4 regions of the Roseateles sp. GW835-FHT13E02 genome follow, and region 2 is predicted to be linked to each of the others. Evidence: predicted binding sites of a transcription regulator. Region 2 holds the regulator's gene; each other region holds the start of a gene.
The links. The regulator sigma-54, encoded in region 2, starts transcription at its own class of promoters, with help from an activator protein. The targets are predictions, from matches to a motif close to TGGCANGNAANCTGCTTT.

Region 1 (3,452 bases), on a different contig from region 2:
ATGCTGCTGCAGATCGGCACGGTAGCCGTGGCCGGGGCGCTGTTCGATCAGGCCTCGGGCCTTGAGCAGCTTCAAGGCTTCGCCGATTTCGACGGCATGCAGATCGGCCCCGCCCGCGGCCAGCCATTGCGCCAGCCCGGCCGCACCGCGCGTGCCACCGCTGAGCAGCAGCGCATCGAGCACGGCCTGCTCGATCTCGGCCAGGCCCGGCGTGGCAGTGGCGTCAAGGGGCAGGGCAGCGTGGGAGGTCATGGGGTGGGCCGGAGGGAGACATGCGAACAGCACGAGGGGCGCGAGCGTGCAGCAGCACAGTATGCCAAGCGGCCCCAGGCACGCCTCGATGCCGCAGACCGGCCTATCGGTCCCGTGCAGCAAATCACGGCGCCGCGCTGCCCGGCAATGGCCGGAGCACTTTCTCAGTCGCAAGCCGGTAATGCTCCCTTGTTTCGATGCCGGGGCTCAGTACATTGGAGGGCCCTGTCAACGGCACCGGTTTTTTCTCCTCCGGGATCGGCGCCAAGACGGCTTTCCCGCCCACTGATGCCCCCCATGAAAATTCGCGTCCTCGGCTGCTCGGGTGCCATTGCAGCCGGCTTCAAGACCACCGCCTTCTTGCTCGACGACGATGTGCTCATCGACGCCGGCACGGGCGTGGGCGACCTGGCGCTCGACGAGCTGGCGCGCATCGACCACATCCTGGTCACCCATTCCCATCTGGACCATGTGCTGTCCATCCCGCTGCTGGCCGATTCGGTGCTGCGCCTGCGCGCCGAGGCGGGCCGGCCGCCGATCCAGGTGCATGGCCTGCCGCAAACCCTGCAGGCGCTGCGCCAACACATCTTCAACGGCGTGATCTGGCCCGATTTCACCCGCCTGCCCAGCGCCGAGCGGCCGGTGCTGAGCCTGCATGCTTTTGAAGTGGGCGAGGTGCTGGAGCTGGGTGGCCGCCGCGTCGAAGTGCTGAGTGCCGCTCACACCGTGCCGGCCTGCGGTTTTGCCATTGCCGGCCCGCGCGGCCATTGGGTCTTCACCGGCGACACCGGCCCCAATCCGGCGCTCTGGGCCCGCCTGGCCCAGTTGCAGGTCAGCCATCTGGTGATCGAAACCGCCTTCAGCAACGACGAGCAAAGCCTGGCCGACCTCAGCCGCCACCTCAGCCCCGCCCGACTGGGCGTGGAACTGGCCCAACTCGCCGGCAGCGTGGCCGTGCAGATCACCCACATCAAACCCGGCGAAGGCCTGGCCGTGATGGAAGAAATCGCCGCCCTGGCCAGCCGGCACCGAATCGAGGCATTGGTGGCTGGGATGGTGATGGATCTGGATTGAGTGGAGTGCCAGTCCGCGTTCGCCGAACGTGATCTCGGCGCCACTCCTTGGCCAAGCCTCAGCCAAAAACGGCAACCTCCGGGTTGCCGTTTGCTTTGGCACCTCGTCTTCTGACCGACTGCGGGCAGTCAGCACAGGCCTGACAAAAATTGTCAGCTCACCTTTTGCGTCACCGGCCATCAGGGCTCAACTGACCAAAATTGTCAGTCGCACCGCTCGCCGGCCCTCTGTTCGTGCCAAATTTCACGCCAAGTCGCTCTGAGCATGCTGGCACGACCCCTGCATTCAGGGGGTGCGTTCCCTCTTCTTTGTTTCATTCATTCGTTTCCTGTCCCGTTCAACCCCGTAGGAGTACCCATCATGAAGCGCGTTCAACAAGGTTTCACACTGATCGAACTGATGATCGTCGTGGCGATCATCGGCATTTTGGCGGCGGTGGCGATTCCGCAGTACAAGGACTACACGGTCAAAGCCAAGGCCGGCAATGCACTGACTTCGGTTGATGCGTTGAAGACGGCTGTGGCACTTTGCATCCAGGAGTTGGGTGCTGCAACCAACTGCTCGGCAAACTCGAACGGCATTCCGGCGAACGCTTCGTTCAGTCCGACGAAGGAAGTGGCCTCGGTCACCGTAAGTGGCGGTGAGATCGAAGTGACATTGGCCTCAAGCGGTTTGGGCACCGAAATGGACGGCAAGAAGATCAAGTGGGCTCCGAACGTGGGCACTACGGCCGTTACCTGGGCAATTACAACCACTGCGACCGGTGTTGCGAAGACGACTATCGAGAAGCAGTCGGTGGCGGCTCCGGCTCCGGCTCCGGCTCCGTAAGTGAGTTCGACTGACTTGCGTGGGTGAAAAGGGGGCAAATGCCCCCTTTTCTGTTTTTTGATCAGAACGATTCGAGAAAAACGCTTGCGAGTACTTGAGAACTTGCCAGTGAACGACGTTCGCGCTAGACCAGCAAGACGATCATGGATGCAAATGCCCCCCGTGAATTGATGCGATATGGCTCTTCCAGCTTATGGGGTGTCTGGCTTGACTTGCTCCTCTTGGGTGGGGGCTCGGTTTTGGTTCTTGCGGCTCTTTTGATGATTGCACCAAGAGGAGAGAGTCTGGCTGTTCTCGCTTCCGCCATGCTTGTCCTAGCCAATGTCGTCAACCATCCACACTTTGCAGCCTCGTACCAGATGTTCTACGGCACGTGGCGAGATGTGCGTCGTGAAGGTTTAGCGAGTGATCTGCAGTGGCGCTGGGCATTTGCCGGTTTTTGGGCCCCCTTCGCTTTGATCGTGGCTTTGGCCGTCGGCGCCTGGCAATGGCTTCTGGGCCAGGGCACTCTGCTCGGTGTCATGGTCAGCTTGATGGGCGCACTGGTCGGCTGGCACTACGTCAAGCAAGGCTTCGGCATGGCGATGATGGATGCCGCTTTGAAACGCAACTACTTCAAACCGGCGGTGAGGCAAGCTCTGTTGATCAATGCCTATGCCTGTTGGGCGGCGGCCTGGACCCTTGCGAACAACAGCCCTTTGGCCAAGGGCTTGTTTGGTGTGGCGGGTATCGCCATCCATGTCCCACCGACTCTCACCTTGGTCGTTTGCATGGTTGCTGCGGTGACAACCGTTTGGTGCGGCCTGGCGCTGTTTCGATCGACTCAGGAGTGGCATGCGCGGGGATTGAGCTGGCAACAATGTCCTTGGGCGGGTGTCCTGGCCTACGTGATTTCAATCTATGTGTGGACAGTGTTTGTTGGCCTGGAGCCCGCCTTCTTGCTGGTGGTGCCCTTTTTCCACTCTTTGCAATACCTGACGGTCGTTTCCCGTTACAAGCTGAATGAAGCTCAGTTTTCTAGCAGCACACCATCGTCGCTGAAAACATTCGTTGTGGTGGCCTGTGTGCTTGGCGCCGTGGGCTTTTGGATGATCCCTGGAGCATTGGACTTCATGCGAACGGGAGAGCTTCCCTTGTGGGGCGAGGCTGCGGCCTTGGCAACGGCTTGCGCCTGGTTGTTCATCAATGTCCATCACTACCTGATCGACAATGTGCTTTGGCGGCAAGGCAACCCGAAGGTGAAGCAGTTCTTGTTCGATGCACCCGGGCATGGAATCGGGCATTGACTTCATCGGCGG
Region 2 (3,452 bases):
ATAGCCGGTGAAGCAGGCCGCCGTCACATTGCTGAAGCCGTAGAGCGCCGCGTTGTCGACCAGGGCTTGCTGCGTGCCCAGGGTGTCGAAGTAACGGATGTCGATGCCGGGCAGGGCGCGCAGCTGGCCGATAGCCTGATTCAGGCCGAGGTTGAAGCCCAGGGAGAGCTGGTGCAACTGGCCCGAGAGGCCGGAGGACAGGCCGGCCGGCGTCTGGCCCAGATCGGGCAGGCCCGGCATCAGGAAGTTGCGTGCGCCCAGGCCGTAGAGGGTCTGCACGGCATTGCTGAGGTTCTGGATGGCCGCTTGCGCCGTGGCCTGCGAGAAACCCAGGTACTGGAAATCATTGGCCCCGCCCCACAGCAGGTACAGCGCCTGGCTGTCGGCGGCCGTGCCGGCCAGGCCGGACTGGAAGGCGCCCACTTGCGAGAGCATGCCCGTGTTCTGCAAGGCGGCCGGGGCACCTGCGGCCACCGCCGCGCCGTTGAGCCAGCCGGTTTGGGCACCGCCCCAGGCGTAATCCTGCAGGCTCACGCCCAGGCCTTGCGCGAGGTGCTCGACGGCCACCTGGCCGTTGGAAAAACGACCCTGGAAATAGTTGCCCGGCTGGGGCACTGCGCCGCCGGTGGCGCGGTAGAAATTGCCGTTGTCCGAGAGGCTGTCGCCGAAGGCGATCACGCGGCTGTAGCTGGTGGCGGCGCTGCTGCCCGTGGCCTGAGCCTGAGCTTGGGAGGGGGCGGCCCAGGCCAGGTTGGCGGCGAGTATCAGCAGGGCGGGCAGGCGGGCGCCGGCCGGGGAGCGGAGGGTGGTGTTCACGGCAGACCTTTCAAGTAACGATCCAAGTCAGCGGCATGATGGCATGTCTCGAAATGGGAATCACCTGAAATCGGTGTGCGTGTTCACGTTTGGGGGTGAACAGGTGAACGGGTGAACAGGTGAACAGGTGAATGGTGAATCGTGGGGTGTGGTTCACCAGTTCACTGATTCACCCGTTCACTCAAGCTTCAACCTTCAAACCACCCGCCGCATCGTCGTCGTCCCGATGTGCATGCCTTCGCGGTATTTGGCGACGGTGCGGCGCGCGACCTGGATGCCTTGTTCTTCCAGCATGCTGGCCAGGGCGCTGTCGGACAGGGGTTTGGCCGGGTTCTCGGCGGCGATGAACTGCTTGATCAGCTCGCGCACGGCGGTGCTGGAGGCTTCACCGCCAGCCTCGGTGGACAGGCCCGAGCCGAAGAAATACTTGAGCTCGAAGGTACCAAAGGGCGTGGCCATGTACTTGGCCGTGGTCACGCGCGAGATGGTTGATTCGTGCAGGCCCAGCTCGTCGGCGATCTCGCGCAGCACCAGGGGTTTCATGGCCACGGCGCCGTGGCTGAAGAAACCTTTTTGCCGCTCGACGATGGCGGTGGAGACGCGCAGGATGGTGTCGAAGCGCTGCTGGATGTTCTTGATGAACCAGCGCGCCTCCTGCAGCTGGCCGCCCAGGGCGCTGTTGCTGATGCCGCCGCGCGTCTGGCGCAGGGCGTTGGCGTAGAGCTCGTTGATGCGCAGCTTGGGCGCGACCTCGGGGTTGATGATGACGCGCAGCTCGCGGCCGACCTTGCGCACGATCACGTCCGGGATCACGGCCGGCGCCTGGCCGCGGGCAAAACGCCGGCCGGGCTTGGGCTCCAGGGCCACGATCAGGGCTTGCGCTTCACGCAGCAAGGCATCGTCGGCGCCGGTCAGCAGCATCAGGCGGCGGCTGTCGCGCTTGGCCAGCAGGTCCAAGTGCTTTTTGCAGATCATGATGGCGATCACCTGCGGCGCGCTGCGCGGCAGCTGGCGCAGCTGCAGCTCCAGGCATTCCGTCAGTTCGCGGGCACCGACGCCGGGCGGGTCCATGTGGTGCAGCCATTTGAGGGCGATGCGCAGGTGGTCGAGCAGCTCCTCGCGCTCGGCGGCGCTGTCCTCGTCGCCGTCCGGCACCAGGGCCTCGGCGATGGCTTCCAGGCTGTCCTCGAGATAGCCGTCCTCGTTGAGCGAATCGATCAGCAGGCGCAGCGCCAGCTGGTCGGTATCGCTGAGGTGCATGCCGGCCATCTGCTGGACCAGATGCTCTTGCAGGCTGATCTCGGCCGATTCCTGGTCGCTGCGTTCGCCGTCTTCATCGTTGCTGCCCGAGCCGCTGCCGTTGTTGCTGGGCAGTTCGCGGATGCCGTCGAAATCGTCGCCCTCGGTGCCGTTCTCCCAGTCCTCGCGTTCGGTGCTGCCGAAGTCTTCGGCCTGCAGCTCGGGCGTGGCCTCGGCCTCGGCGCCGCCGCCCAGCTCACGGTCGGCGCCGCTGTCCTCGGCGGCACTGGCCGGGCGCAGCTCGGGCAGCTCGGGCGTGGCGACGGAGAAGTCTTCTTCGGTTTCGAGCAGCGGGTTCTGCGCCAGCATCTGCTCGACTTCCTGATTCAGCTCCAGCGTGGACAGTTGCAGCAGGCGGATCGATTGCTGCAGCTGCGGCGTCAAGGCCAGATGCTGGCTCAGTCGAACCTGGAGTGACTGCTTCATGGCGCGGGCTCAGGGGCAGTCGTGAGATGCAGGAATCCCAGCATCAGCCCCGCGCGGGGCTGCCGTGGCAGCGGGCGTGTAGGCATCCATGGCCGGCTCTACATGCGGAAATGTTCGCCGAGATAGACCTTGCGCACATCGGCGTTGGCCACGATCTCGTCCGGCGTGCCCTCGGCCAGCACCGAGCCCTCGCTGATGATGTAGGCCCGGTCGCAGATGCCCAGGGTCTCGCGCACATTGTGGTCGGTGATCAGCACGCCGATCTGGCGCGCCTTCAGGAAGCCGATGATGCGCTGGATCTCCAGCACCGCGATCGGGTCCACGCCGGCGAAGGGTTCGTCCAGCAGGATGAAGCGCGGCTGAGTGGCCAGGGCGCGGGCGATCTCGACGCGGCGGCGTTCGCCGCCCGAGAGCGCCGGCGCCGGGCTGTCGCGCAGCTTCTCGATGCTGAGGTCGTGCAGCAGCGCTTCCAGCAGCTCCTTGATGCGCGGCTCCTTGAGCGCGCGGCCCTGCTCGTCGCGCTGCAGCTCCAGCACGGCGCGGATGTTCTGTTCCACCGTGAGCTTGCGGAAGATCGAGGCCTCCTGCGGCAGATAGCTCAGGCCCAGGCGGGCGCGCTGGTGGATGGGCAGGTGCTCGACCGACTGGTCGTCGATGTGGATCTCGCCGGCATCGGCGCGCACCAAGCCCACGATCATGTAGAAGCTGGTGGTCTTGCCGGCGCCGTTGGGGCCGAGCAGGCCAACCACCTCGCCGCTGTTGACGCCCAGATGCACGTTCTTGACCACGCGGCGCACGCCGTAGCTCTTGGCCAGGCCCTCGGCTTCCAGGCGGCTGCGCGGGCCGGATTCGAGGGCGGCCACGGGCGCGTGATGGGGGCTGGCGACGCTGCTGTTGCTGCTGCTCATGGC
Region 3 (3,452 bases), on a different contig from region 2:
TTTCATATCGCTATTGTCCATGAGCCCGCTGCGCTGTTCGCACGCGGGCGCTGAAGGGGCGCTGATGCTTGCCTATGATCCACAAGCGCCAAGTCCGAGGTGATCCTCGCTGCCGCAGTACTTCGCTCGCCATGGACCTCAAAATGACCGACACAACCACTTCTCGTCCTGCTCCTGTCCTGGCCATCCATGGTGGCGCTGGTACTTTGACGAGGGGCGCCATGAGTGCCGAGCAAGAGGCTCGTTATCGCGCTGCCTTGGCGGGCATTCTGCGCGCCGGTCAGGCGCAGCTCGCCGCAGGCGCAAGCTCAGTTGATGTGGTGGTGGAGGCGGTTAGGCAGCTCGAAGAGTGTGAGCTGTTCAATGCTGGCAAGGGCGCGGTTTACACGGCGGCTGGCACCCATGAGCTTGACGCCTGCGTGATGGATGGGCATGGCTGTCGTGCAGGCTCAGTGGCTGGGGTCAGCCGAACGCGCAACCCGATTCTTGCGGCTCGAGCGGTGATGGAGCACAGCGCTCATCTGCTGTTTGTCGGCGCGGCAGCCGATGAGTTCGCCGCACGCCATGGCTTGGAACAGGTGGAGCCCAGTTGGTTTGGTACGCCGCATCGCCTGGAGCAGCTTCGGCGTGCGCGGCAACTGCAGGCTGGCGTGCTGCGCGATCACGATGGTCAAGAGTTGCTGGCTCGGGATGTGTCATCGCTGCGGGGTGATGCTCGGGTGTCGGGCCCAATTGATGAGCTCACCAAGTTTGGTACGGTCGGCGCTGTCGCCCTGGATGCGGCTGGCCATCTGGCGGCCGCCACTTCTACGGGTGGCATGACCAACAAGCAGGTCGGTCGAGTCGGGGATACGCCACTCGTGGGAGCCGGAACCTACGCCAATGACGCCACAGTGGCCGTGTCATGTACGGGCACGGGTGAGCTGTTCATTCGTGCTTGCGCCGCACATGATGTGTCGGCACTGATGGAATATGCCAGTCTGTCATTGGCCGAGGCTTGTGAGCGTGTGGTGATGCAAAAGCTTCCGCCGGATGCAGGTGGATTGATTGCAGTCTCTGCCCGAGGCGAGGTATGTCTGCCATTCAACTCCGAGGGAATGTATCGGGGTTATGCGCGGGTGGCTGCTGGCGAGCCCGTGGTGGCGGTCTATCGCTCAGAGTAGTTGTGCTGAGGCATCGGCACGCAGGCTGATTTGCTCCTTTGCGCTCCTATTGACTGCTTGTCTGAGACTCGACAAAGACATGAAAAAAGCGGCCCGCGGCCGCTTTTTTCTGTTGATGGCCGGGCTGGATGGCCCAGCCCTTTGCATCAGTGCTTCTTGCTTTGGCGGCGGGTGTAAACCACGCCGAACACAGCCAGGCTGACCAGTGCCAGCGAACCAGGCTCCGGCACGGCGCGTGCGGTTGCGCGGATCAGGGCTTGGCCCGAGCCGCTCGGGTTCGGGTTGTAGACCGAGAAGGTGTAGTTCGTTGTGCCAGTCAGGCCGGCAGCCCAGGTGCCATTCAGACCTGCCAGGTAAACGTCCACTTGGTTCTTGAACGATGTACCGGTCTCGTTCACGTCCAGGCCGCTGTTGGTGTAGGCGGCGCTGTAGTATTTCTTGTCGGAGCTCTTGCCGGCGCCGTCGCCCAGGATTTCCCAGATGGCGAACTGGAAGGCGGCCGATTTGGTCGATGAAGTCAGGCTGTCAGAGTAGGCGTGCTCGAACAGGTTGGTCAAGTCGGCCAGGACGCGGCTGGTCGTCGTGGTCGAGTCGTCGTACATGCCCTTGATACCTGTCGCCTGGTAGTTGGCGCCCGCAAAGATCGAGGCGTAGCCCATGGTGGCGCCGCCGGGCGTGGCCTGGTAGCCATTGACGAAGTTGTTCAGCGACACCTTGTCATAAGTGTCCGGCGAGAGGTAGTTGTTCAGCGGGTCCAGGCAGTAAACCCAGAAGCTGTTGGCGCCCAGTGCATTGCTTGTGCCTTCATTGACCTTCCAAGCACCCAGACCGGTGTCGCGGGCACTGGTGTTGCCGAACACCAGCGAGTGGGTTTCGATCAGCGAAGAGCCGGAGCCAGTCGCCTTGGTCACGGTCGTCGCGCCTTGAGCGTAAGCGGAGCCGGCGGCCACCACGAACAGAGCCGTTGCGGCAAAAGACGCAAAACGACCGGTGGTAGTTGTCGCTGTGGCAGCGTAGTTCATGGTGTGGACCCTGTCGGCGTAGATGGTGTTACGGAAATCTTGGATTGCATCCTACTCGGCCCTTGGCTTCCAACAATCCCGCGAACCGGGGGGTGTTGAGGGGCTGTAAAAAATTCACAGTTGCAGCCAATTACCCAAGCAAATACTCAATACCAATTTCATGCCCGGATTCTGCCTGTTCAATCCGCTGCAAGAGAACCCCCGATATCGAGGGGCGTGAGTAATGTCTCGGTCAATTGGCCTTGGTTTGGATATTCGAATAGGCCTTTTGGCTTACATATTCTGGGCTTGATTTGCCGTATTGGCGTCAGGGCGCAAGACTGGAGCCGTGATCACAGACCGAGTTCCAGTTTCAAACGGCTGACTTCCTGCGTCATCGGCAGCTTGGGTTGGGCGTTGAGCGCAGCGCTCAGTTCTTCCTTGGCTTCTGCTTTGCGGTTCAGCTTGGCCAAGGCGAAGGCCAGGTGAAAGCGGATTTCGCTATTGCCGGGGCTGCGCAGGCGAGCCTCACGCAAATGACGCAGGCCGCCCTCGATATTGCCGCGCTGCACCAAGATCCAGCCCAAGGTATCGGCTGCATCCGCGTTGCCGGGCGCCTGCTTCAAGGCCTTCTCGGCTGCAGCGACGGCTCCAGCGTCGCCCATGCGGTGCAGGAGTTGGGCGTAATTGAGTTGAATGCCGATGTCTCCTGGCTGCAAGGCCAGAATCTGTTGGTAGTTCTTTTTCGCTGCTTCATTTCGGCCCGCTTGCATTTGCACGCCCGCGACGGCCTTCAGGGCGGTGATGTCATTGGGCGCTTTGCGGGCCCAGCCCTCCAGCATGAGCAGGGCCTTGTCCAGCTCACCTGCGGCCACCATGGCGCGCGCCAGCAAAATCGCATTGGCCGTACTCGGTTCTTTCTCGAACACGGTGCGGTAGCCAGCTTGAGCGGCAGGGAATTGACCACGCGACATGGCCACATGGGCGCCAACCAGCGTTGTTTGCACTTTGCCTGGGTGGGTGTTGTTCAACGTCTTCAAGGCGGCATCCACCTTGGCGGGATCGCCGCGGCGAGCTTCCACCTCGACCTGCAAGAGCAGGGCGCCGAGGTCGCCCGCCTGCGACTGCAATGCCTTTTGCACGTTGTAAGTGGCCCCATCGACATTGCCTGCAGCCAGTTGCATGCGTCCAATCTTGACTTGCTCCTGTGCATCAAAGTCCGCCACGCGGGTGGCCTCTTGCAGCACCTGGCGTGCGTTGCTACCGTCGTTCAAGGCCAGGTAGACAC
Region 4 (3,452 bases), on a different contig from region 2:
AGCTGCTGGAGCCCCTGCGCGAGCTCTTCAAGGACGAGGTGCGCGCCCTGGGCGTGGCCCTGGGCCTGCCGCCCGAGATGGTCTACCGCCACCCCTTCCCGGGACCCGGCCTGGGCGTGCGCATCCTGGGCGAGGTGAAGAAGGAGTACGCCGACCTGCTGCGCCGTGCCGACGCCATCTTCATCGAAGAGCTGCGCAATACCAAGGATGAAACCACGGGCAAGAGCTGGTATGAGCTGACCAGCCAGGCCTTCACGGTGTTCTTGCCGGTCAAGAGCGTGGGCGTGATGGGCGACGGCCGCACTTATGACTACGTCGTGGCGCTGCGCGCCGTGCAGACCAGCGACTTCATGACCGCCGACTGGGCCGAGCTGCCTTACAGCCTGCTCAAGCGCACCTCGGGCCGCATCATCAACGAAGTGCGCGGCATCAACCGCGTCACCTACGATGTGTCCAGCAAGCCGCCGGCAACGATCGAGTGGGAATGATCTCTCAGGTCTTGAGCCCCTGGTTCAAGCCCCGAGTGAACGCAAAAGGCGACCCGCAAGGCCGCCTTTTTGTTTCAAGCCAGCGGCGCTGGATGCTCAGAAGAAGCCAAGAGCATTGGGTGAGTAGCTGACCAGCAGGTTTTTGGTCTGCTGGTAATGGTCCAGCATGGCCTTGTGGGTTTCGCGGCCGATGCCGGATTCCTTGTAGCCGCCGAAGGCCGCGTGCGCCGGATAGGCGTGATAGCAATTGGTCCAGACCCGGCCGGCCTGGATGGCGCGGCCCATGCGGTAGGCGCGGCTGCCGTCGCGTGTCCAGACGCCGGCGCCCAGGCCGTAGGGCGTGTCATTGGCGATCTGCAGGGCTTCGGCCTCGTCCTTGAAGGTGGCCACGGCCAGCACGGGGCCGAAGATCTCTTCGCGGAACACGCGCATATTGTTCGTGCCCTTGAACAGCGTGGGCTCGATGTAATAGCCGCCGGCCAACTCGCCCGACATCTGCTTGCGGCCACCGCCGATCAGCAGCTGAGCGCCTTCCTGCTTGCCCACTTCCAGGTAGGACATGATCTTGTCCATCTGCAAGGCCGAGGCCTGGGCGCCCATCATGGTGTCGGTGTCCAGCGGGCTGCCTTGCTTGATGGCGGCCACGCGCTTGAGTGCGCGTTCGATGAAGCGGTCGTAGATCGACTCCTGGATCAGCGCCCGGCTCGGGCAGGTGCAGACCTCGCCCTGGTTGAAGGCGAACAGCACCAGGCCTTCGATCGCTTTGTCGAGGAAGGCGTCGTCCTGCGCCATCACATCGTCGAAGAAGACATTGGGGCTCTTGCCACCCAGCTCCAGCGTGGCCGGGATCAGGTTGCTGGCTGCCGCCTGCGCAATCACGCGGCCGGTGGCGGTGGAGCCGGTGAAGGCAATTTTGGCAATGCGCTTGCTGGTGGCCAGCGGCATGCCGGCCTCGCGGCCATAGCCGTTGACGATGTTGAGCACGCCGGGCGGCAGCAGGTCGGCGATCAGCTCGGTCAGCACCAAGATGCTGATGGGCGTCGACTCCGCCGGCTTGAGCACCACGCAGTTGCCCGCGCCCAGCGCAGGCGCCAGCTTCCAGGCCGCCATCAGGATGGGGAAGTTCCAGGGGATGATTTGCCCGACCACGCCCAGCGGTTCGTGGAAGTGATAGGCCACGGTGTGGTCGTCGATCTGGCTCAGCGCGCCTTCCTGCGCGCGCAGGCATCCGGCGAAGTAACGGAAATGGTCGGCGGCAAGCGGGATGTCGGCATTGAGCGTTTCGCGGATGGGCTTGCCGTTGTCCACCGTCTCGGCATAGGCCAGCAACTCGAGGTTGGCCTCGATGCGGTCGGCGATCTTGAGCAGGATGTTGGCGCGGGTGGCGGCATTGGTGGCGGCCCACTGGGCCGTGGCGGCATGGGCGGCGTCCAGGGCCAGCTCGATGTCCTCGGCGGTGGAACGGGCGGCGCGGGTGTAGACCTGGCCGCTGATGGGGGTGACGACGTCGAAGTACTCGCCCTTGACCGGCGGCACGAAGCGGCCGCCGATGAAGTTGTCGTACTGCGCTTTGTAGGCGAGTGTGGCGCCGGGGGTGTTGGGGCTGGCGTAAAGCATGTCGGTCTCCGTGTGTTGTGTTGGGGTCTCAAGGTCTGGGCCCGCTCCGTCTCCATCCCAGATGCTGAGTTGCGGGGTTGGAGGCAAGCAGGCCAGCCGCAGGGTTTCTTGCACGGAGCGTGCCAAGGCTGTGGTTTGCTCGGAATTTGGGCGTAAGGGGCTGCTGCTGCGCGGGGCGAAACGACTGGCCGGTACGGCTGGCTGCGCACCGTGTCGCCCCACTGTCACGAAAGAGGACAGGTGACCGCCTCGCGTGGCACAGCTTTCACGTCCACTTGTGCTGGAAGCGGGCAAAACCAGCTCAAGGGCTTGGCAAGCGCCATGAGCCTGTTAAGGTCGCGCTGCGGCTCGGGTGCCAACACCTGAGCCGCGTCCGATTCAGAGCCCGTTCACAAGGGCCGATCACGGAGACAAACGCGATGACTGCAGCCAATGCCTTGATGAGCTTGCGCACGCCGCCCAGCCGCCTGCGACAGGCGCGCCGGCAGCTGCTGGAAACCGGTGAGCTGGGCGCCGGCTTGCTCGATGCCCGGCTCCATGCCAGCTGGCAGCGCAGCCGGGCCTATGGTCTGGCGCCCGAGGGGCGGTCGCAGGGTGTGCCGCACGCGTCGGCCGCCCAGCTGGCGCGGGCCCTGGAGCAGCGCCGCGCCTTGCTGGCCCAGGCCCGGCCGGTGATGGAGTTTGTGGCCGAGCAGGTGAGGGCCAGCGACAGCCTGGTCATCCTGGCCGACCCGCAAGGCATGCTGCTGCACGCGCTGGGCGACGATGGCTTTGCCGACAAGGCCGCACGGGTGGCCTTGCGGCCCGGCGCCGTCTGGCTTGAGCAATGGCGCGGCACCAATGCGATCGGCACGGCGCTGGCCGATGGCCGGCCCGTCGTCATCAACGGCGCCGAGCATTATCTGGAGCGCAATGGGTTCCTGACTTGCGCCGCTGCGCCCATCGTCGACCCCAGCGGTGCCTTGCTTGGGGTGCTGGACATCTCGGGCGACCGCCGTGGCTACCACCCCCACACCCTGGGCCTGGCCCGCTCGGCCGCGCGCATGATCGAGCACCAGCTGTTTGTGGCGCGTCATGGCGGCGGCCTGGTGCTGCGCCTGCACAGCCGGCCCGAGGGGCTGGACACGGTCACCGAGGGCTTGCTGGCCCTGGCCGATGACGGCCTCATCCTCGGCGCCAACGGCCTGGGGCTCGAGTGGCTGGGCCTGGCGCCCAGTGCCCTCGGTCGCTGCACGGTGGAGGCGGCGCTGGGGCTGCGCATGCAGGAGCTGCTGGCCGGTGTGCATGGAGCGCATGGTTCGCAGCCTCGGCGCCTGCAGCGGGTGGACGGCAGCTTGATCTACGGCC

Region 1: a site for sigma-54 is predicted at 1,595-1,612, ahead of AC1Q6P_RS16715 (pilin). Genes of this name have one in related genera too.
Region 3: a site for sigma-54 is predicted at 2,334-2,351, ahead of AC1Q6P_RS09335 (PEP-CTERM sorting domain-containing protein). Genes of this name have one in related genera too.
Region 4: a site for sigma-54 is predicted at 2,213-2,230, ahead of exaC (acetaldehyde dehydrogenase ExaC). Genes of this name have one in related genera too.

The regions. Positions count from the first base shown of each region.
Region 1 is NZ_JBXAGJ010000017.1:29,136-32,587, forward strand. It holds gene AC1Q6P_RS16705 (DEAD/DEAH box helicase) at 1-252, opposite strand, end outside; gene AC1Q6P_RS16710 (MBL fold metallo-hydrolase) at 550-1,326, shown strand; gene AC1Q6P_RS16715 (pilin) at 1,687-2,154, shown strand; gene AC1Q6P_RS16720 (hypothetical protein) at 2,298-3,440, shown strand.
Region 2 is NZ_JBXAGJ010000020.1:41,870-45,321, reverse strand. It holds gene AC1Q6P_RS18380 (SGNH/GDSL hydrolase family protein) at 1-816, opposite strand, end outside; gene AC1Q6P_RS18375 (RNA polymerase factor sigma-54) at 1,012-2,541, opposite strand; gene lptB (LPS export ABC transporter ATP-binding protein) at 2,640-3,449, opposite strand; gene lptA (lipopolysaccharide transport periplasmic protein LptA) at 3,446-3,452, opposite strand, start outside.
Region 3 is NZ_JBXAGJ010000007.1:220,893-224,344, forward strand. It holds gene AC1Q6P_RS09330 (isoaspartyl peptidase/L-asparaginase family protein) at 144-1,163, shown strand; gene AC1Q6P_RS09335 (PEP-CTERM sorting domain-containing protein) at 1,310-2,185, opposite strand; gene prsT (XrtA/PEP-CTERM system TPR-repeat protein PrsT) at 2,518-3,452, opposite strand, start outside.
Region 4 is NZ_JBXAGJ010000001.1:134,426-137,877, reverse strand. It holds gene guaA (glutamine-hydrolyzing GMP synthase) at 1-488, shown strand, start outside; gene exaC (acetaldehyde dehydrogenase ExaC) at 585-2,105, opposite strand; gene AC1Q6P_RS00595 (sigma-54-dependent Fis family transcriptional regulator) at 2,525-3,452, shown strand, end outside.